One region of the Streptomyces sp. NPDC047853 genome, then DNA from elsewhere that is predicted to be linked to it. Evidence: riboswitches for the same ligand, from Rfam matches in the RefSeq annotation. Region 1 holds a riboswitch; each other region holds the start of a gene.
The links. A riboswitch is a leader RNA that binds a small molecule or an ion and turns the genes downstream of it on or off. The one in region 1 is predicted to bind cobalamin.

Region 1 (4,659 bases):
CGGAGCGCCCGTGCGCGGGTGAGTGGCGACCTCCGCCTCCACTCCGTACACCTCGGCCAGGAGCCGTGGGGTGAGGATCTCGGCGGGTGGTCCCGAGGCGGTGACCGCACCGTCGTTCAGCACGTAGAGGCGGTCGCAGTAGTAGGCGGCCAGGTTGAGGTCGTGCAGGGCGAGCAGCACGGTGGCGGGCAGCCCGCGCAGGATGCCGAGCACGGACAACTGGTGCCGGATGTCGAGGTGGTTGGTGGGTTCGTCGAGGACCAGCAGGGTGGGCTGCTGGGCGAGGGCGCGCGCGATGAGGACGCGTTGGCGCTCGCCGCCGGAGAGCCGGTCGAACGGGCGGTCCGCCAGGTGGACGGCGTCCACCGCGAGGAGCGCGGAGTCGACGAGTTCGGCGTCCTCGGGGGTGTCGCCGGCCAGGAGCCGCTTGTGCGGGGTGCGGCCCATGGCGACGACCTCGCGGACGGCGAGGTCGAAGTCGGCGGCCGAGTCCTGGACCACCGCCGCCACCGTGCGGGCCAGTCGCCGCACCGGCAGCGACCAGGCGTCGCCTCCGTCGACCCGGACCTGACCGGTGGCGGGGCGCAGGACGCGGTAGACGGCGCGCAGGAGACTGGACTTCCCGCTGCCGTTGGGGCCGACGAGCCCGACGGTCTCGCCCGGGCGGGCGGTCAGGGAGACGTCGCGCACCAGGTGGCGGGCTCCCGCGGTGAGCGTGACGCCGTCCACGCTCAGGTCGGTCGCGGTCATGCCACTCCTCGGTCGGTGCCGCGCCGGGCGTCCCGGCGCATCAGCCACAGGAAGAACGGCCCGCCGCACAGGGCCGTGAGCACGCCGACGGGTATCTCCGCCGGGGCGGCGACCGTCCGCGCGGCGATGTCGGCCCAGACCAGGAAGACCGCCCCGCCCAGGGCCGCCGTCGGCAGGACCCGGCGGTGGTCGCCGCCGACGAAGAGCCGCACGATGTGGGGCATCATCAGGCCGACGAAGCCGATCGGCCCGGCCGCCGCGACGAGTACGCCCGTGACCAGGGAGAGCACGACGAAGAGCCGGGCGCGGAAGCGGGCCACGTCCAGCCCCATCGTGGTGGCCGCCTCCTCACCGGCCAGCAGCAGGTTCAGGTTGCGGGCCTGCACGAGGAGGACGGCGACACCGAGCAGCAGGGCGCCGCTCGGCAGCCACAGCGTGCCCCAGTCGACCCCGCCGAGGCCGCCGAGGGTCCAGGCGAGGACCGCGCGGGCCTCGTTGCCCCGGTCGGTGGTGAGCAGCAGCAGATCGAGGACCGCGGTGAGCACGGCCGCGATCGCCACCCCGGACAGCACCAGCCTCGCCGAGGTGATGCGTCCGCCGGTGCGGGCGGTGGCGTACACCAGGACGAGCGCGCCCAGGGCGCCGACGAAGGCGGCCACCGACAGGGAGAGCTGACCGAAGAGGGTGACGCCGAACACGATCACGGAGACCGCGCCGAGGGACGCCCCGGAGGAGACGCCCAGCAGGTACGGCTCGGCGAGCGGATTGCGCACCAGAGCCTGCAGGGCGGTGCCGATCACCGCCAGGCCGGCGCCGGTGACCGCACCGAGCAGCACCCGCGGCGCCCGGACGTCCACCACGATGGTCTCCCGGGCCCGCGACCAGTCCGGATCCTGCCAGTCGGCCCCCAGGGCGTGTGTCACGATGCCCCACACCTGGCCGGGCGGCACCTGGACGGAACCGATCGCGAGGCCGGCCGTGGCGGAGGCGAGCAGCAGGACGGTGAGGACGAGCAGCGTGACGGCCAGCCGCGTACCGCCCCCTCCCGGCTCCTCGGCGCCGCGCCGACGGACCGTCCGTCCGGTGGACGTGCCGGTTGCGGTCTGCGTCATCGGAAGCTCTTGGGGTGCAGCCCGCGGGCCAGGTCCTCGACCGCGTAGGCCGAGCGGATGCCGACCAGGGTGGCGGTCAGCGGCAGGACGACGAACCGCTTGTTCCTGACGGCGGGTACGTCGGCGAGCGCGGGCTGGGAGAGCAGGTACTTCTTCTTCTCCTCGACGCTTCCGGCGCCGGCGTAGTCGTAGATGGCGATGACCTCGGGCCTGCGCTCGACGACCTGCTCCCAGGAGACGTCGCCGAAGACGTCGTCGAGATCGGCGAAGACGTTCTCGCCCCCGGCCAGCCGGATCAGCTCGGTGCCGAGGCTCTTGCCGCCCGCGGTGAAGGCGCTCTTGTCGCCGCTGTCGTAGACGAAGACGGGCACCCGGGGCTCGCCCCGGACGCCGGTGGCGGCCTTGCCGACGCGGCCCTCCAGGTCCGCGACCAGTGCGTCGGCCCGGTCCGGGACGCCGAAGATCCTGCCGATGGTGCGGATCTCGTCGTACGTGTCCTTCATCGTCACCTGCTTCTCGCCGCAGTACTCGCGGTTGAGGTAGGTGTCGATGCCCGCGTCGGTGAACGCCTCGCGGGAGCGGCCTTCGTTCTCGGCGAAGGCGCTGCCGTAGCCGCCGTAGACGAAGTCGGGTTCGGCGTCCAGGACCTTCTCGAACGACGGCTCCCTTCCCGCCAGTTCGGGGATCGCCTCGTAGTCCTCCTTCAGCTCCGGCAGCACGGCGGAGTCGGGGAAGGCCGTGCCGACCATGCGGTCCTTCAGACCGAGCGCGAGCATGAGTTCCGCCGGGTGCTGGTGGATGGTGACCACCCGCGACGGCGGCCTGTCGTACGTCGTCCGCACGCCGCAGTTGTCGACGGTGACCGGGAAGCCCGCGGGCGCGGCGGCGGTGGCCTCGGCGTCGCCGCCGCCCTCGTCGGATACACCGCAGCCGGTGGTGAGCAGCACCGCCGACAGTGCCACGGCAGCGGCCGTGGCACGAAGGAACCCGCGCGTGCGGGCAGGGGTGAACAGCTGGGACACGTGAAGCCTCCTGGAGTCCGCGCTCCTCGGATCGGGCCCGCGACGGACCAGTGTCCTGACTCCCGGATCGACGTTCCCCCCGCCTTCCCGCGCGGTGCGCAGTGGCGTGTCGGAGGGGCGCTCCCCGGTCACAGTGGCGGGACCGTGCCGGATTCGCACCGGCTTCCTGTCTCCCGTCGCGGCGATGACCAGGTGATCCTACGTTTCGCCGAGCCGACGGCGAAAGGGCGTGCGGTTTCCGGCCGCACGCCCCGCTCCTGCCTCACCCTTCGCGGACGGCCCGCAGGACGAGCCGTTCGGCGTCCTCGTCGTAGGGGCGGCCGTCGAACCCGCCGAAGACCTCCACGCGGCCGAACCCGGCCTCCTCGGCCATCCGCCGCAACTCCACGGCGCTGTACACGAACCACGTCAGGGTGGCCCGCGTCACCCGGTCGCCCCGCACCAGCACCCACTCGCTGCGCAGCCGCGCCCACTCGTCCAGCACGGTGTCGGTCTGCACCATCAGGTCGTCGCCCCGCCGCACCACCTTGGGCGGGGTGACCCGGCGGGCCAGGAGTTCCTTCCCCGCGAGGTCGAGGACGAGCGTGCCGCCGGGCGCCAGGCAGGTGTACATGGTGCGCAGCACGCGCGCGTTGTCGGCGGGGTCCTCGAAGTACCCGAAGGAGGTGAACATGTTGAGGACCACGTCGAAGCCGCCCGGTGCCTCGTAGTCGCGTGCGTCGGCCCGCACGTACGTCACGTCGGCACCGGCGTCGGCCGACCGCTTGCGTGCCCGGTCCAGCATGGCCGGGCTCAGGTCGACTCCGGTCACGCGGTGCCCGCGGCGGGCGAGGGGCACGGTGAAGACGCCCGGCCCGCAGCACAGGTCCAGCACGCGTGCTCCGTCGGGGAGGGCGAGCAGGGGAGAGGTGTCGAGCAGTTCCTCGGCCTGCTCGTAGCGCTGCTCGGAGAAGAGGAAGTCGTGGAACTCGGTCCAGAAGTCATCGTCCTGGAATCCGCCCGTCCGTGTCATCGCGCGTCAGTGCTCCTTCGTGGTCGCCGTCGGGGACAGGGGGCCGCGCCGGGCGACGGCGCAGCGTGAGCAGCAGAGGGGGAAGCAGCAGGCACTGGGCGGCCGCCAGCAGCCAGAACCAGCCGGTGTGCCCGGCCCGTTCCCCGAGGCCGTACAGCTGCCCGCCCAGGGCGCCGCTCGCGCAGGCGCCCAGGCCCGCGGCCAGCCGCTGCTGCCCGAAGACGACGGCGTCGGAGCGGGGGCTGCGGCGCAGCGCCTCCAGGTCGTTCTTGAGGAACAGCACGATGTCGCCCAGAGTGATCAGCGCGCCGCCCGCCAGCAGGGCCGCCCGGGTACCGGCCGCCAGCACGGCCAGGCCCGCCGCCAGGCCCGTGAAACCGACCGCGAGGGCGAGGGCGTACGGCATGCGCCGGATCAGACCCGACGCGAGCGGCTGCACGACGATGACCAGAGCGAAACAGAGCAGCAGCACCACGCTGTAGAACGCACCGGAGGCGCGCTCGACGGCGTACACCGCCAGGAAGTGCTGGAAGTGGAAGTAGAGGTAGAAGGCCAGCGCGTTGGCGGCGAACGGCAGGGGTGCGAGGCCCGCCAGGAGACCCGTGGCGGCCTTCTCGCCCGGCCCGGTGGTCTGTTCCGCGTCCGTTCCGGGCAGCCGCGCGTGTCCCACGGTGACCGCGAGGAACAGCGCCGTGACGGCCGCGAAGAGCCAACCGGGCGAGGACAGGACGAACGGTCCGGCGATGAGCGGGCCGACGGCCAT
Region 2 (4,659 bases), on a different contig from region 1:
CTCGGCCGGCGTCGGCGCGGTGCACGGCGACGTGCTCGTCACCAAGGTCCTCCTCCCGGCGATCGCCGCCCCGCTCGTCGCGGGCATCGCGGCGATGCTGGGCGCGCGGCTGACGTACCGGCTCGGCCGCAAGGCCGACGGCAAGGCCGCCGCGAAGGGGTACCGCGCCGGGCAGATCGCCTCCGCCGGCCTCGTCTCGCTGGCCCACGGCACCAACGACGCCCAGAAGACGATGGGCATCATCACCCTGGCCCTGGTCGCGGGCGGCGCCCTCGCCCCCGACTCCGACCCGCCCATGTGGGTCATCCTGTCCGCGGGCATCGCCATCGCGCTGGGCACCTACCTCGGCGGCTGGCGCATCATCCGCACGATGGGCAAGGGTCTGACCGACCTCCAGCCGCAGCAGGGCTTCGCCGCCCAGACCAGCGCCGCCACGGTCATCCTGGCCTCCTCGCACCTCGGCTTCTCCCTCTCCACCACGCACTCGGTCTCCGGTGCGGTGATGGGCGCGGGTCTCGGCCGCAAGGGCGGCGTGGTGCGCTGGTCCACGGCGACCCGGATGTTCGTCGCCTGGGGCCTGACCCTGCCGGCCGCGGCCCTGGTCGCCGCGATCGCCGAGTGGGTCTGCGGCCTGGGCGACTGGGGCACCGCCGTCGTGGCCGTCTTCCTGGTCGCCTCCAGCGCCGCCATCTGGAAGATCTCCCGGCGCGAGGTCGTCGACCACACCAACGTCATCGACGAGCCCGAGCCGTCCGGTGTGGTGACCACGGCGATGGCCGCGGTCTCCCCGCCGCCGACCGGGGCGGCCGAGGAACTGGCCGTCGCCGTCCCGGCCGCCGCGACCGACGCCAAGTCCCCGTCGGCCACCACCACCGTCTGAGCCCGCCCCCGGGTACGAAGGAAGAAGCGAACCTCCATGAGCATCGACTGGGCAGCTCTAGGCTCCGTCTTCGGAGTCAGCCTCGTGTCCACCGTGGTCCTGGTGGGCCTGTTCACGCTCGGCATCGCCGGCCTCTCCCGCCAGGAGCGGGCCACCGCCCAGGGCGGCTCCGCGGCCCTCGCGGTCACCGGCGCGTACGCGTGCTTCGCGGCCTGCGCGGCGGCGGTGGCGTACGGCATCTACCTGATCGTCGCCTGAGCGTCGCGCGAACGATCACCGCACACCCGTGAGGCGGGGTGCGGGACGGACACCCACCGTCCCGCACCCCGCCTCTTCGCGTGCCGGCGCACACCACCCGCGTGTGGGGCTTCGCACACTCCCCCGTCGCAGGTCAACGCCAGGTTGACGGGTGTTCGCGGGCCGTGGTGGACTGCCGGAGCCATTACGGCGGCAGGAGAGGAAGCCCGGTGCGATTCCGGCGCGGTCCCGCCACTGTGACCGGGGAGCCCCTCCCCGGAAGCCAGGAACTCTCACCGCCGGTCTCTTCCAGCCAGGGCGCGGACACCCTGAGTGAGGACGTATCGCCATGCGCGGCTGCCGTTCCAGGTACACCGGCGACTCCGGGTGCCCCAGCGACACCCTCCCCCGCCCCGCGGCCGGCTGAGCCGTGCGCGCCGAACGCGTCTTCGCGTACGGCGCCGCCGCCGGCCTCCTCGGCGACCTCCTCCTCGGCGATCCGCGCCGCGGGCACCCGGTCGCCGCGTTCGGCCGTGCCGCCGGTGCCGTGGAACGGGTGCTGTGGCGTGACCACCGGGGCCGGGGCGCGCTGCACACCGCCCTGTGCGCCGGTGGCGCCGCCGCCCTCGGGGCCTCCGCCGCACGCGCCGTACGCCGCTCCCCCGCCGCCTCCGTCGCACTGACCGGCGCGGCCACCTGGGCCGTCGTCGGCGGGACCTCGCTCGCCCGGGAGGCCCGCTCGATCGGGCAGGCCCTGGAGGCCGGTGACGTCGAGGCGGCCCGGGCGCGGCTGCCGCACCTGTGCGGACGGGACCCGCAGGCCCTGGACGCCGACGGGATCGCCCGGGCCGTCGTCGAGTCCGTCGCCGAGAACACCTCGGACGCGGTGGTGGGCGCCCTGGTGTGGGGCGCCGTCGCCGGAGTGCCCGGACTGCTCGGCTTCCGCGCGGTGAACACCCTGGACGCCATGGTCGGCCACAAGTCCGCCCGGTACCGCCGGTTCGGGTGGGCCTCGGCCCGGCTCGACGACCTCGCGGGCTGGCCCGGCGCCCGGCTGACCGCCGTCCTCGCCACCGTCGCCGGCGGCGATCCGCGGGGCGCCGTGCGGGCGTGGCGTGCCGACGCCGGGCGGCACCCGAGCCCCAACGCCGGCCCCGTGGAGGCGTCGTTCGCGGGCGCCCTCGGCGTGCGGCTCGGCGGGACGCTCTCCTACGGCGGGCGGGTGGAGCACCGGCCCGTCCTCAACGGGGCCGCCGGCCGCGCCGTACGGGCCGGTTCCGGCGACATCGACCGGGCCGTCCGGCTCTCCCGGCGCGTGGGCTGGCTGGCGCTGGGCGTGTGCGCCGGCGCACGGCTGCTCGCACGCCGGGCACTCACGAAGGGACGTGACTCATGAGCGGTGGCCTCCTCGTCGCCGGCACCACCTCCGACGCCGGCAAGAGCGTCGTCACCGCCGGGATCTGCCGCTGGCTGGTGCGGCAGGGCGTCAAGGTCGCGCCGTTCAAGGCGCAGAACATGTCGCTGAACTCCTTCGTGACCCGCGAGGGCGCGGAGATCGGGCGGGCGCAGGCCATGCAGGCGCAGGCGTGCCGGGTGGAGCCGACCGCGCTGATGAACCCGGTGCTGCTCAAGCCGGGGGGTGAGCGCAGCAGCCAGGTCGTGCTGCTCGGCAAGCCGGTCGGCGAGATGAGCGCCCGCGGCTACCACGGCGGGCGCCAGCGCCGGTTGCTCGGCACGGTGCTGGACTGCCTGGCCGAGCTGCGGGGCACGTATGACGCGGTGATCTGCGAGGGGGCGGGCAGTCCGGCCGAGATCAACCTGCGCCGGACCGACATCGTGAACATGGGGATCGCCCGGGGCGCCGGGTTCCCCGTGCTGGTCGTCGGCGACATCGACCGCGGGGGCGTCTTCGCCTCCTTCTTCGGCACGGTGGCCCTGCTGTCGTCCGAGGACCAGGCGCTGGTCGCCGGGTTCCTCGTCAACAAGTTCCGGGGCGACGTGTCGCTGCTGGAGCCCGGCCTGGACATGCTGCACGGCCTCACCGGGCGGCGTACGTACGGTGTGCTGCCCTTCCGGCACGGCCTCGGGATCGACGAGGAGGACGGACTGCGCGTGTCCCTGCGCGGGACGGTGCGGGAGTCGGTCGTCGCGCCGCCGGTCGGCGAGGACGTGCTGCGGGTCGCCGTGTGCGCCGTCCCGTTGATGTCCAACTTCACGGACGTGGACGCGCTCGCCGCCGAACCCGGTGTCGTGGTGCGGTTCGTGGACCGGCCGGAGGAGCTGGCGGACGCCGATCTCGTGATCGTGCCGGGCACCCGCGGGACGGTCCGGGCCCTGCGGTGGCTGCGGGAGCGCGGGCTCGCGGACGCCCTCGTCCGCAGGGCCGCAGAGGGCCGCCCGGTGCTCGGGATCTGCGGGGGCTTCCAGGTGCTCGGCGAGCACATCGAGGACGACGTCGAATCGCGCGCCGGGCACGTGGACGGGCTCGGAGTACTGCCCGTGCGGGTGCGGTTCGCCCGCGAGAAGACCCTCACCCGGCCGGTCGGCGAGGCCCTCGGCGAGCACGTCGAGGGGTACGAGATCCACCACGGGGTCGCCGAGGTGACCGCTGGCGTCCCTTTCCTGGACGGCTGCCGGGTCGGGCAGACCTGGGGCACGCACTGGCACGGCTCGCTGGAGTCGGACGGCTTCCGGCGGGCGTTCCTGCGCGAGGTGGCCGCCGCCGCGGGCCGCCGCTTCGTGCCGGCCCCCGACACCTCGTTCGCCGCGCTGCGCGAGCAGCAGCTCGACCTGCTCGGCGACCTGATCGAACACCACGCGGACACGGACGCGCTGTGGCGGCTCATCGAGTCCGGCGCGCCGCAAGGACTGCCCTTCATTCCACCGGGAGCACCCGCATGAGCACTGTGTTGTTGTTGTCGACCGCCGACACGGACCTGCTGGCGGCCCGCGCCTCCGACGCCGGCTACCGGATCGGCAACCCCACCCGGGTCGACGTGCGGGAGGAACTGCCCGCGCTCGTCGAGGGCGCCGACCTCGCCGTCGTACGGCTGCTGGGCGGCAAGCGGGCCTGGGAGGACGGGCTCGCCGCGCTGAAGACCGCCGGCGTCCCGACCGTCCTGCTGGGCGGCGAGAGCGTGCCGGACGCGGAGCTGATGGCCGAGTCCTCGGTACCGGCCGGCGTGGTGGCCGAGGCGCTGCGCTACCTGGTCGAGGGCGGCCCCGACAACCTCACCCAGCTCGCCCGGTTCCTCTCCGACACCGTGCTGCTGACCGGCGAGGGCTTCGACGAGCCGCGGAAGATGCCGGAGTACGGCGTCGACGGGGAGCGCCCGTTCACCGAGGGCCGCCCGACGGTCGGCGTGCTCTTCTACCGCGCCCACCAACTGAGCGGCAACACCGCCTTCGTGGACACGCTCTGCGACGCGATCGAGGCGCACGGCGCCAACGCGCTGCCCGTGTACTGCGGTTCGCTGCGCGGCGCGGACGCCGGGCTGTACGAGCTGCTGGACCGGGCCGACGCCCTGGTCGCCACCGTCCTC
Region 3 (4,659 bases), on a different contig from region 1:
AGGGCCAGCAGGTCGAGCTGGTGCTGGACGTCGAGGTGGTTGGTCGGCTCGTCCAGCAGTAGCTCGCGCGGCTCCTGGGCCAGGGCACGGGCGATCTGCACGCGCTGGCGCTCGCCGCCGGAGAGCGTGTGCCAGGGCCGGTCGGCGCGGTCGGTGAGGCCGGTGCGCTCCAGGGCGGTGCGTACGGCCCGCTCGTCCGCCGCGGTCACGGGGGTCCAGGCGCGGCGGTGCGGGACGCGACCGAGGCGTACGACGTCGAGGACGGTCAGCTCGACGAGGGTGTCGGCATGCTGCTCGACGACGGCCACCCGCCGGGCCACGGCGCGGCGGCCCCAGTCGCCGAGGGGACGCCCGTCGAGGGTGACGACCCCGCAGGTGGGGGCGAGGACGCCGGACAGCAGCCGCAGCAGCGTCGACTTGCCGGAGCCGTTGGGTCCGAGCAGCCCGGTCACGGAACCGGGTCGCGGGGCGAGGCCGACGCCGTCGAGGACCAGCCGCCCGCCCAGGGCACGGCTCACACGATCGGCGGCGAGGGTGGACGGCTCGGCGGGCGGCTGCCCCGCGGACGCCCGTCCGTGGGACGCCTGTCCGTAGGACGCCTGTCCGTCGGCTGCTTGCCCGTCGGCTGCTTGCCCGTGGGTCGTCCGCCCGTCGGTCCCCTGCCCGGTACCGGCCGTCATCGCGTCCTCCTCGTGCGGTAGAGGACCAGGACGAACGCCGGGACGCCGACCAGCGAGGTCACCACGCCCACCGGCACTTCCTGGGGATCGAGGACGGTACGGGCCAGGGTGTCGGCCCAGACCAGGAAGACCGCGCCGGCGAGCGCGGTGACGGGCAGCAGCCGGGCGTGCCCCGGGCCGACCAGGGCCCGCGCGCCGTGCGGCAGGACCAGGCCGACGAAACCGATCGCGCCGGCCGAACTGACCAGCGCGGCGGTCAGCAGGGCGGTCACGCACAGCAGCACCAGTCGGGTCCGGGCGACCGAGACGCCCAGGGTCGCCGCGGCATCCTGGCCGAAGGCGAAGGCGTCCAGGGTGCGGGCGTACCCGAGGCACAGCGCCAGGGCGAGCACCAGCACGGCCAGGCACAGCCCCACCTCGGTCCAGTCGGCCCCGCTGAGGGACCCCAGCAGCCAGAACAGCACACCCCGGGTGGTCTCCGCGTCGGCCGCCGTCGTCACCACGAACGACGTCAGGGCGGCGAACAGCTGCATCGCCGCCACCCCGGACAGCACCACGCGGTCCGTCGTCCCGCCGAGCGTGTGGCTGAGCAGCAGCACCAGCGCGAACGAGCCGAGCGCACCCACGAACGCGCCGCCGGAGACGGTCAGGGCGCCGCCGCCCGCGCCGAGGACGATCACGACCACGGCGCCGGTCGACGCTCCGGAGGAGACGCCCAGGACGAAGGGGTCGGCCAGCGGGTTGCGCAGCAGTGACTGCATCACCGCGCCGCACACGGCGAGCCCGGCGCCGCACACCGCGGCGAGCACCGTACGGGGCAGCCGCAGGTTCCAGACGATGCCCTCCCGGATGGGAGTCAGCTCCGTCGTCCCCCAGCCCAGGCGGGAGGCGACCACCGACCAGGCGTCGCCCACGCCGATGTCCGCCGGCCCGACGGTGATGGCCACGGCGACGGACACGGCGAGCACCGCGAGCCCGCCGCCCAGACCGGCCAGGCCGCGCAGCACACCGGCCGCGCCGGGCGGCCGGACCTTCCGGGAGGACCGCAGCGCGGTGGTCATCGGGCGAGGCCGTGCTCGCGCAGCGCCGCGGCCACCTTCTCGACGCCCTCGACCGTACGGATCGTGGGGTTCATGGCCTGCCCGCTGAGCAGCACGTACCGCTTCGCCCGCACCGCCTTCATGTTCCTCGTCGCCGCATTCGACTCCAGGAACGCGATCTTCTTCGCGGCCGACTCGGCGGTCTGCGACCTGCGGGTCAGATCGCCGATGACGAGCAGGTCGGGGTCACGGTCGGCCACCGTCTCCCAGTTGATCTGGGGCCACTCCTGCGTGCTGTCGTCGAAGACGTTCTTCGCGCCCAGCGCGTTCGTGATGACGCCGGGCGCGCCGCAGCAGCCCGCCATGTAGGGGGACTCCTGGTTCGCGAACCAGTACAGGACGGTGGCGTTCTCGGCGCCGGTCCCGGCGGCGGCCTTCGCCACCCGGCTCTCCAACCCGGAGACGAGCTTCTCGCCCCGTTCCTCCACCCCGAAGACCCGTGCCAGTTCCCGCACTTCGCGGTAGACGGTGTCCATGGCCAGGGGCTCGCTCCGGGAGCCGTCGCCGTCGCCGGTGTTGTCCTTGCCCTCGCAGTCGGCGGGCGAGAGGTACGTGGGAACGCCGAGCTCCTCGAACTTCTCGCGGGGCGCCACCCCGCCCTTGCCCAGGGTGGAGGTGAAGGAGGAGGCCACGAAGTCGGGTTCGGCGTCCAGGACCCGCTCGAACGACGGCTGGTCGTCGGCGAGCCGGGGCACCTTCTCGTTCGCCCGCTCAAGACCCGCGAGGACCGGGTCGGTCCAGGTGGCGGTTCCCACCATGCGGTCGGCCAGGCCCAGGGAGAGCAGGATCTCGGTGGTGCCCTGGTTCAGGGACACCGCCCGCTGCGGAGGGGCCTCGACCGTCACCTTCCGCCCGCAGTTGTCGATCGTGACGGAGCGCTTCCCGGCGCCGGCGGGCTTTCCGGACGAGCCGGAACCCGAGCCGGAACCGCACCCGGTGAGCAACAGGGCCCCGGTCAGGAGCAGGACGGAACGACGGGCGGGACGTGACAGCTGCAAGGTGTCGGTTTCCTCAACGTCAGGACCCAGGCGCGGGGTCCGTGCGAACGATCGGTCACCAGCAGGTCTTCGGACTCGGGGTCATCCCGGCGGAACGCCTTCCCGGACCCGGCCGTGACCGTCGTCCAGTGGCTGCTGCCCCGCCCGTCACCCTCACCGCTGCGCGTCAGTTCCGGATTCCCACCGGATTCCCTGACCCGTGTACGCGTAGGCCGCGTTCACGAGTGCGACTGGCGTCCGGAAGCTATCACAGCCCTCTCCCGTACGGTCCGACGGACCTTCGACCCTCCTCCGGGGTGGCCCCTTCGCAGCGGCGCTCAGCGGGCCTCGTCGCGCTCCCGGGCGGCGGAGAAGGTGCGTGCGCTCGGCACCAGGGCGGCGACCGCGGGCGCCGTGAAGCAGACGACCGCGCAGCCCGTGAGCACCGCCGTGACGCCGAAGGCGTCGATGGCGGGGGCGATGAGGGCGAGCCCGACCGGGGCGAGTCCGTACGAGAGCAGGAAGTCCAGGGAGGAGACCCGGGCCAGTTTGTCCGGGGCGACCTCGCGCTGGGCGGCGGTGAACCACGGCACGTTGAACAGCTCGATGCCGACGCCCGCGACGGCGTACGCGGCCATCACGACGGCCGGGTGCACGGGCAGCACGAGGCTGAGCGGGGCGAGTCCGTAGGCGGCGAGGCCGGCCAGGGCGGCCCAGCCGGGGGAGCGGGGACGCCAGCGGGCGATGAGCAGCGCACCGCCGAGCGCTCCGGCGGTGTACGCGGTCATCGCACCCGCGAGAACGACCTCGGTGCCGTACTCGTCCCGGCTGACCATGGGCAGGGCGACGCCGGTCGCGGAGTAGCCGGTGGCTATCACGGCCGTCAGCGCGCCCAGACCGGCGAGGAACCACGGGTGCCTGCGGGCCTCGCGGACCCCCTCCGCGAACTCGCTCAGCAGGGACGCCCTGCCCGCCCCGGCCGAAGGCTCCGCCGTGTCCTCCCCGGCCCCGGGCCGGGCGCCGCGTCCGGGCACGCAGGCCGCGACGAGCCAGAGGAGCCCGATGCCCATCAACAGGGCCCAGGTGTCCAGGAAGACGGCGAGCAGCGCGGCCGAGGAGGGGCCCACGAGGGTGGTGACCCGTACCGCCAACGTCATGGCGGCGTTGGCCTGTTGCCTGCGACCGGCGTCGACCACCTCGGCGGTCAGGGCCTGGTAGGCGGGTCGGCAGGCGCCCTGGCCGGCTCCGGCCACCGCGGCGGCCGCCGCCATCAGCAGCACCGAGCGGTCCAGGCCGAAGGCGATCACCGGCGCCGAGCCTCCGGCGGCGAGCCCCGCCCACAGCACCACACCCCGGCGGGAGTGCCGGTCGGCCAGGACCCCGGCCACGGGTACCGCGGCGAGGAAGCCGACCGTGCGGGCCGCGAGCAGCAGGCCGAGGTCGGTGGCGGCCAGGGTCCGGTCGAAGACGGCGAGACCCAGCACGAAGGGCAGGGCCCAGGTGGCCAGGCCGGACGCGGTGGCGCCTGTCCACAGGCGCAGGAAGGCCAGGTCGAGCAGGATGGAGCGCTGCTCACGGGGCGGGGACCCGGCGGGGGCGGGAGGGGCGGAGGGGCTGGGCACGAGGGGGCGCTCCTGTCCTGTCGGCGGCGGTGGATCGAACGCGAACCGGCTGCAACATCCTTGTCGCACAGGGAGGTTGTCCGGCGGTACCGGCCTCGGCAGGCGACGGGCAGCGCGGCGCGGACATCACACTATCGCAGTGATAATCATTTCCATTAGAGTGCTCCCGGTCGCTCCCTCGTGAGGGGTGTCGTGGCCCCGTGTCTCGTTTCGCCCGTCGATCCGGACTGTCTGTCGAGGTCGGGGGCGTGCTAGGTTCACCATATGAAAACGATTGTCA
Region 4 (4,659 bases), on a different contig from region 1:
GCTGCCGGAGCCCTTCGTCGAACAGCTCCGGCTCCTCCTTGCGCACGGTGTCCACCACGTCGAAGGCGAAGGACATGTGCATGGTCTCGTCCCGGAACACCCAGTTGGTGCCGGTGGCCAGGCCGTGCAGCAGGCCCCGGCTGCGGAACCAGTACACGTAGGCGAAGGCGCCGTAGAAGAACAGGCCCTCGATGCACGCGGCGAAGCAGATGAGGTTGAGCAGGAAGCGGCGGCGGTCGGCCCGGCTCTCCAGCCGGTCGATCGACTCGACCGAGTCCATCCACCTGAAGCAGAATTCGGCCTTCTCGCGGATGGAGGGGATGTTCTCCACGGCCGCGAAGGCGGCGGCGCGGTCCTCCGGGTCGGGCAGGTAGGTGTCCAGCAGCGTCAGATAGAACTGGACGTGCACGGCCTCCTCGAAGAGCTGGCGGGACAGGTACAGCCGCGCCTCGGGGGAGTTGATGTGCTTGTAGAGGGTGAGCACCAGGTTGTTCGCGACGATCGAGTCGCCGGTGGCGAAGAAGGCCACCAGCCGGCCGATCAGGTGCTGCTCCATGGGGCTGAGCTTCGCCAGGTCGGCGACGTCCGAGTGGAGGTCGACCTCCTCGACGTGCCAGGTGTTCTTGATGGCGTCCCGGTAGCGCTCGTAGAAGTCCGGGTAGCGCATGGGGCGCAGGGTCAGTTCGAAGCCCGGGTCGAGCAGGTTCTTGGTGGCGGGGGTCGCGGGGGTCGCGGGGATCTCGGTGGTCATTACTGGCAGGCCTCGCAGGACTCGGGGTTTTCCAGGGAGCAGGCGACCGCTTCGGGATCGGGGGTCTGCTGTGCGGGGACGGTGGCCCGGGCGGCGGCGCGGGCGATGCGGGTCGCCGGGCGGGAACGCAGGTAGTACGTGGTCTTCAGGCCCTGCTTCCAGGCGTACGCGTACATCGAGGAGAGCTTCCCGATGGTCGGCGTCTCCAGGAACAGGTTCAGCGACTGGGCCTGGTCGAGGTACGGGGTGCGGGCGGCGGCCATGTCGATCAGGCCGCGCTGCGGGATCTCCCAGGCGGTGCGGTACAGGGCGCGGACGTCCTCGGGGATCCAGGAGAACCCCTGCACCGAGCCGTTGGCCTCGCGCAGCGCCTCGCGGGTGCGGGCGTCCCACACGCCGAGCCGCTTGAGGTCGTCCACCAGGTACGAGTTGACCTGGAGGAACTCGCCGGAGAGCGTCTCGCGCTTGAACAGGTTGGACACCTGCGGCTCGATGCACTCGTAGGCGCCCACGATCGAGGCGATGGTGGCGGTCGGGGCGATCGCCAGGAGCAGGGAGTTGCGCAGGCCGGTGGTGGCCATGCGCGCGCGCAGCGCGGCCCAGCGCTCGGGCCAGGCCGCCTCGACGCCGTAGTGGTCGGGGTGCAGCACGCCCCGGGCCGTACGGGTCTTCTCCCAGGCAGGCAGCGGGCCGTTGCGCTCGGCGAGGTCGGTGGAGGTCTCGTAGGCCGCGAGCATGATGCGCTCGGCGATGCGGGTGGAGAGGGCCTTCGCCTCGGGGGAGTCGAAGGGCAGGCGCAGCCGGAAGAAGACGTCCTGCAGGCCCATCGCGCCGAGGCCCACCGGGCGCCAGCGGGCGTTGGAGCGGCCCGCCTGCTCGGTCGGGTAGAAGTTGATGTCGACGACCCGGTCCAGGAAGGTGACGGCGGTGCGGACGGTGGCGTCCAGCCGCTCCCAGTCGAGGTCGCCCGCGGCCACGTCGACGAACGCGCCGAGGTTGACCGAGCCCAGGTTGCAGACCGCCGTCTCCCCGTCGTCGGTGACCTCCAGGATCTCCGTGCAGAGGTTGGAGGAGTGGACGACGTGGCCCGGCTCGGCGGTCTGGTTGGCGGTGCGGTTGGCGGTGTCCTTGAAGGTCATCCAGCCGTTGCCGGTCTGCGCGAGGGTACGCATCATGCGCCCGTACAGCTCACGGGCGGGCAGCGTCCTGCGGGCCAGCCCCGCCGCCTCCGCCGCACGGTACGCCACGTCGAACTCCGCGCCCCAGAGGTCGACCAGCTCGGGCACGTCGGCGGGCGAGAACAGGGACCACTGCCCGTCGGCGTCCACCCGGCGCATGAACTCGTCCGGCACCCAGTGGGCGAGGTTGAGGTTGTGGGTGCGGCGGGCGTCCTCGCCGGTGTTGTCCCGCAGCTCCAGGAACTCCTCGATGTCGGCGTGCCAGGTCTCCAGGTAGACCGCCGCGGCGCCCTTGCGCCGGCCGCCCTGGTTCACGGCGGCGACCGAGGCGTCGAGCGTCTTCAGGAACGGGACGATGCCGTTGGAGTGCCCGTTGGTGCCGCGGATGAGCGAGCCGCGGGAGCGGATGCGGGAGTAGGCGATGCCGATGCCGCCGGCGTGCTTGGAGAGGCGGGCCACCTGGTGGAGGCGGTCGTAGAGGGAGTCCAGCTCGTCCTTGGGGGAGTCGAGGAGGTAGCAGGACGACATCTGGGCGTGCCGGGTGCCGGAGTTGAAGAGGGTGGGGGAGGAGGGCAGGTAGTCGAGGCGGCTCATCAGCCCGTAGAGGGCGGCCACCTCGTCGGCCGAGCGGGCGGTGTCGTCCTCGGCGAGCCCGGCGGCCACGCGCAGCATGAAGTGCTGGGGCGTCTCGACCACCTTGCGGGTGATCGGGTGCCGGAGCAGGTACCGGCTGTGCAGGGTACGCAGACCGAAGTAGCCGAAGCGGTCGTCGGCGGCCGGGTCGATCAGCGCGTCCAGCCGCTCCGCGTGCAGCCGTACGAACGCGGCGGTGCGGTCGGCGATCAGGCCCTCGCGGTGACCGGTGGCGACCGACCCGGTGAAGGAGGTGACGCCCTGGGAGGCGGCCTCGGCCCGGATGGTGAGGGTCAGCAGGCGGGCGGCGAGCCGGGAGTAGACCGGGTCCTCCGAGATCAGTCCGGCGGCGGCCTCGGTGGCCAGCTCGCGCAGCTCGGCCTCGTCCGCACGGGTGGACCGGCCGCGCAGCGCGGCGGCGGCGACCCGGCCGGGGTCGGCGCCCGGGAGGTCGGCGGTCAGCTCGGTCAGGGTCCGCAGCAGCGCGGTACCGGGACCGTCCGGTTCCGCGGTCGCCGCCACCGGGGTCGCTGAAGCCGGATCGGCTGGCGCGATGGTCACGTGGAGCACTCCCTCGCTCGGCACGGGGCCTGGCGGAGGGCAGGAGGCAGCTCACGAGCGCGCACGGCGTCGCGTCCACCGGCCCACTCCACGAGGCCCGGACGTCATGGCACCCGGGCCAAGGCGGCCGGGCGCACTGTCGGCAGGTCCTCGGACTCAAGCCCGTGCGCGGACACGTGGGGACGCGGACACGCACAAGTACACCGTTGCGGGACAGTTCCGGATTCGCACCGGATTCCCCTGCGGCGACAGCGAGCACGAGCATACATCTTGTGCCGGGCGCCGCCAGCACCCCCAGATGTTGTGTCCGTGAGCGTGCCGGGAGGGTGTCAGAGCGTCAGTTCGTAGGTGAGCAGGGTAAAGTCGTCCAGCTTCGGCAGGGGGTTCCAGTCGCGCTCCGGGGTGCGGGTGAAACCCAGGCGCGCGTAGAGGCGGTGGGCGCCGTGCATGGTCCGCTGGGTGGACAGCACGACCCGCGCGCAGCCCGGCACGGACCGGGCGCGGTCGACGCAGGCCCGCACCAGCGCCTCGCCGGCGCCGCGTCCGCGCGCCTCGCGGGCGACGGCGAGCATGCGTATCTCGGCCTCGCCGGGACGGGCGATGTCGGCCATCGGGCCACCGCGGGGCACGAAGGTGACGCCACCGAGCACACCGCCGTCCGATGCGGCGACCAGCACCTCGGCGGCGGCCGCCCGCCGGGCCACGGCGCGCAGCTCGTGGAGGTAGGCGTCGTCCTCCCCGAAGTCGAGGAGGCCGTCGCCCAGGTAGGCGCGCGCGGTGATCTCACCGAGGGGGGCGTACTCCTCGGCCGTGGCACGCCGGATCACGAAGTCCATGAACCCGAGTGTGCCCGACGGGTACGACAGCGGGCCGCCGGATTTCTCCGACGGCCCGCATGGGGGAGGGGATCAGTGCGAGGTGCCCGCCGTGGCCGGCGGCAGCTCCACCTCGACGCCGGGGTCGCCCGCGTCCGCCGTGTAGTCACCGGGCTTGGTCTCGTCGACGCCGTCGGGAGCCTTGAGCGCCCGCATGACGAAGGTCAGGACCACGGTGACCACCACGTTCAGCACGAAGGCGGTGAGGCCGATGTAGCCGATCTCACCGATGCCCGGGATCTCGTCGGAGGAACCGCCGAAGTGCTTCTGCGTCGGCGAGGCCACCCCGTACGCGGCGACCGTGCCGTAGACCATGCCGACCGCCCAGCCGCCGAGCAGGGCCCAGCGGTGGAACCAGCGGGTGAACAGGCCGCCCACCAGGGCCGGGAAGGTCTGCAGGATCCAGATGCCGCCGAGCAGCTGGAAGTTGATCGCGACGGTCTTGTCCATGCCGAGCACGAACACCAGCGCGCCCACCTTCACCAGCAGGGACACCAGCTTGGAGACCTTGGTCTCCTGGGCCGGGGTGGCGTCCGGCTTGATGAAGTCCTTGTAGATGTTGCGGGTGAAGAGGTTGGCGGCCGCGATCGACATGATCGCCGCCGGGACCAGGGCGCCGATGCCGATCGCCGCGAAGGCCACGCCGGCGAACCAGTCCGGG

Region 2: linked by a shared signal. The riboswitch ahead of ACGF5T_RS28415 (cobalamin biosynthesis protein) and the one ahead of ACGF5T_RS18800 (ABC transporter substrate-binding protein) in region 1 are both predicted to bind cobalamin.
Region 3: linked by a shared signal. The riboswitch ahead of ACGF5T_RS21505 (ABC transporter substrate-binding protein) and the one ahead of ACGF5T_RS18800 (ABC transporter substrate-binding protein) in region 1 are both predicted to bind cobalamin.
Region 4: linked by a shared signal. The riboswitch ahead of ACGF5T_RS03135 (ribonucleoside-diphosphate reductase subunit alpha) and the one ahead of ACGF5T_RS18800 (ABC transporter substrate-binding protein) in region 1 are both predicted to bind cobalamin.

Annotation. Positions count from the first base shown of each region.
Region 1 is NZ_JBIDCI010000009.1:129,091-133,749, forward strand. It holds gene ACGF5T_RS18790 (ABC transporter ATP-binding protein) at 1-750, opposite strand, end outside; gene ACGF5T_RS18795 (iron ABC transporter permease) at 747-1,862, opposite strand; gene ACGF5T_RS18800 (ABC transporter substrate-binding protein) at 1,859-2,884, opposite strand; cobalamin riboswitch at 2,933-3,054, opposite strand; gene ACGF5T_RS18805 (class I SAM-dependent methyltransferase) at 3,147-3,896, opposite strand; gene ACGF5T_RS18810 (MFS transporter) at 3,865-4,659, opposite strand, start outside.
Region 2 is NZ_JBIDCI010000018.1:55,915-60,573, forward strand. It holds gene ACGF5T_RS28405 (inorganic phosphate transporter) at 1-880, shown strand, start outside; gene ACGF5T_RS28410 (hypothetical protein) at 917-1,138, shown strand; cobalamin riboswitch at 1,289-1,431, shown strand; gene ACGF5T_RS28415 (cobalamin biosynthesis protein) at 1,548-2,513, shown strand; gene ACGF5T_RS28420 (cobyric acid synthase) at 2,510-4,018, shown strand; gene cobN (cobaltochelatase subunit CobN) at 4,015-4,659, shown strand, end outside.
Region 3 is NZ_JBIDCI010000011.1:113,665-118,323, forward strand. It holds gene ACGF5T_RS21495 (ABC transporter ATP-binding protein) at 1-680, opposite strand, end outside; gene ACGF5T_RS21500 (iron chelate uptake ABC transporter family permease subunit) at 677-1,741, opposite strand; gene ACGF5T_RS21505 (ABC transporter substrate-binding protein) at 1,738-2,778, opposite strand; cobalamin riboswitch at 2,821-3,028, opposite strand; gene ACGF5T_RS21510 (MFS transporter) at 3,096-4,298, opposite strand.
Region 4 is NZ_JBIDCI010000001.1:671,349-676,007, forward strand. It holds gene ACGF5T_RS03130 (ribonucleotide-diphosphate reductase subunit beta) at 1-751, opposite strand, end outside; gene ACGF5T_RS03135 (ribonucleoside-diphosphate reductase subunit alpha) at 751-3,123, opposite strand; cobalamin riboswitch at 3,247-3,428, opposite strand; gene ACGF5T_RS03140 (GNAT family N-acetyltransferase) at 3,453-3,959, opposite strand; gene mctP (monocarboxylate uptake permease MctP) at 4,032-4,659, opposite strand, start outside.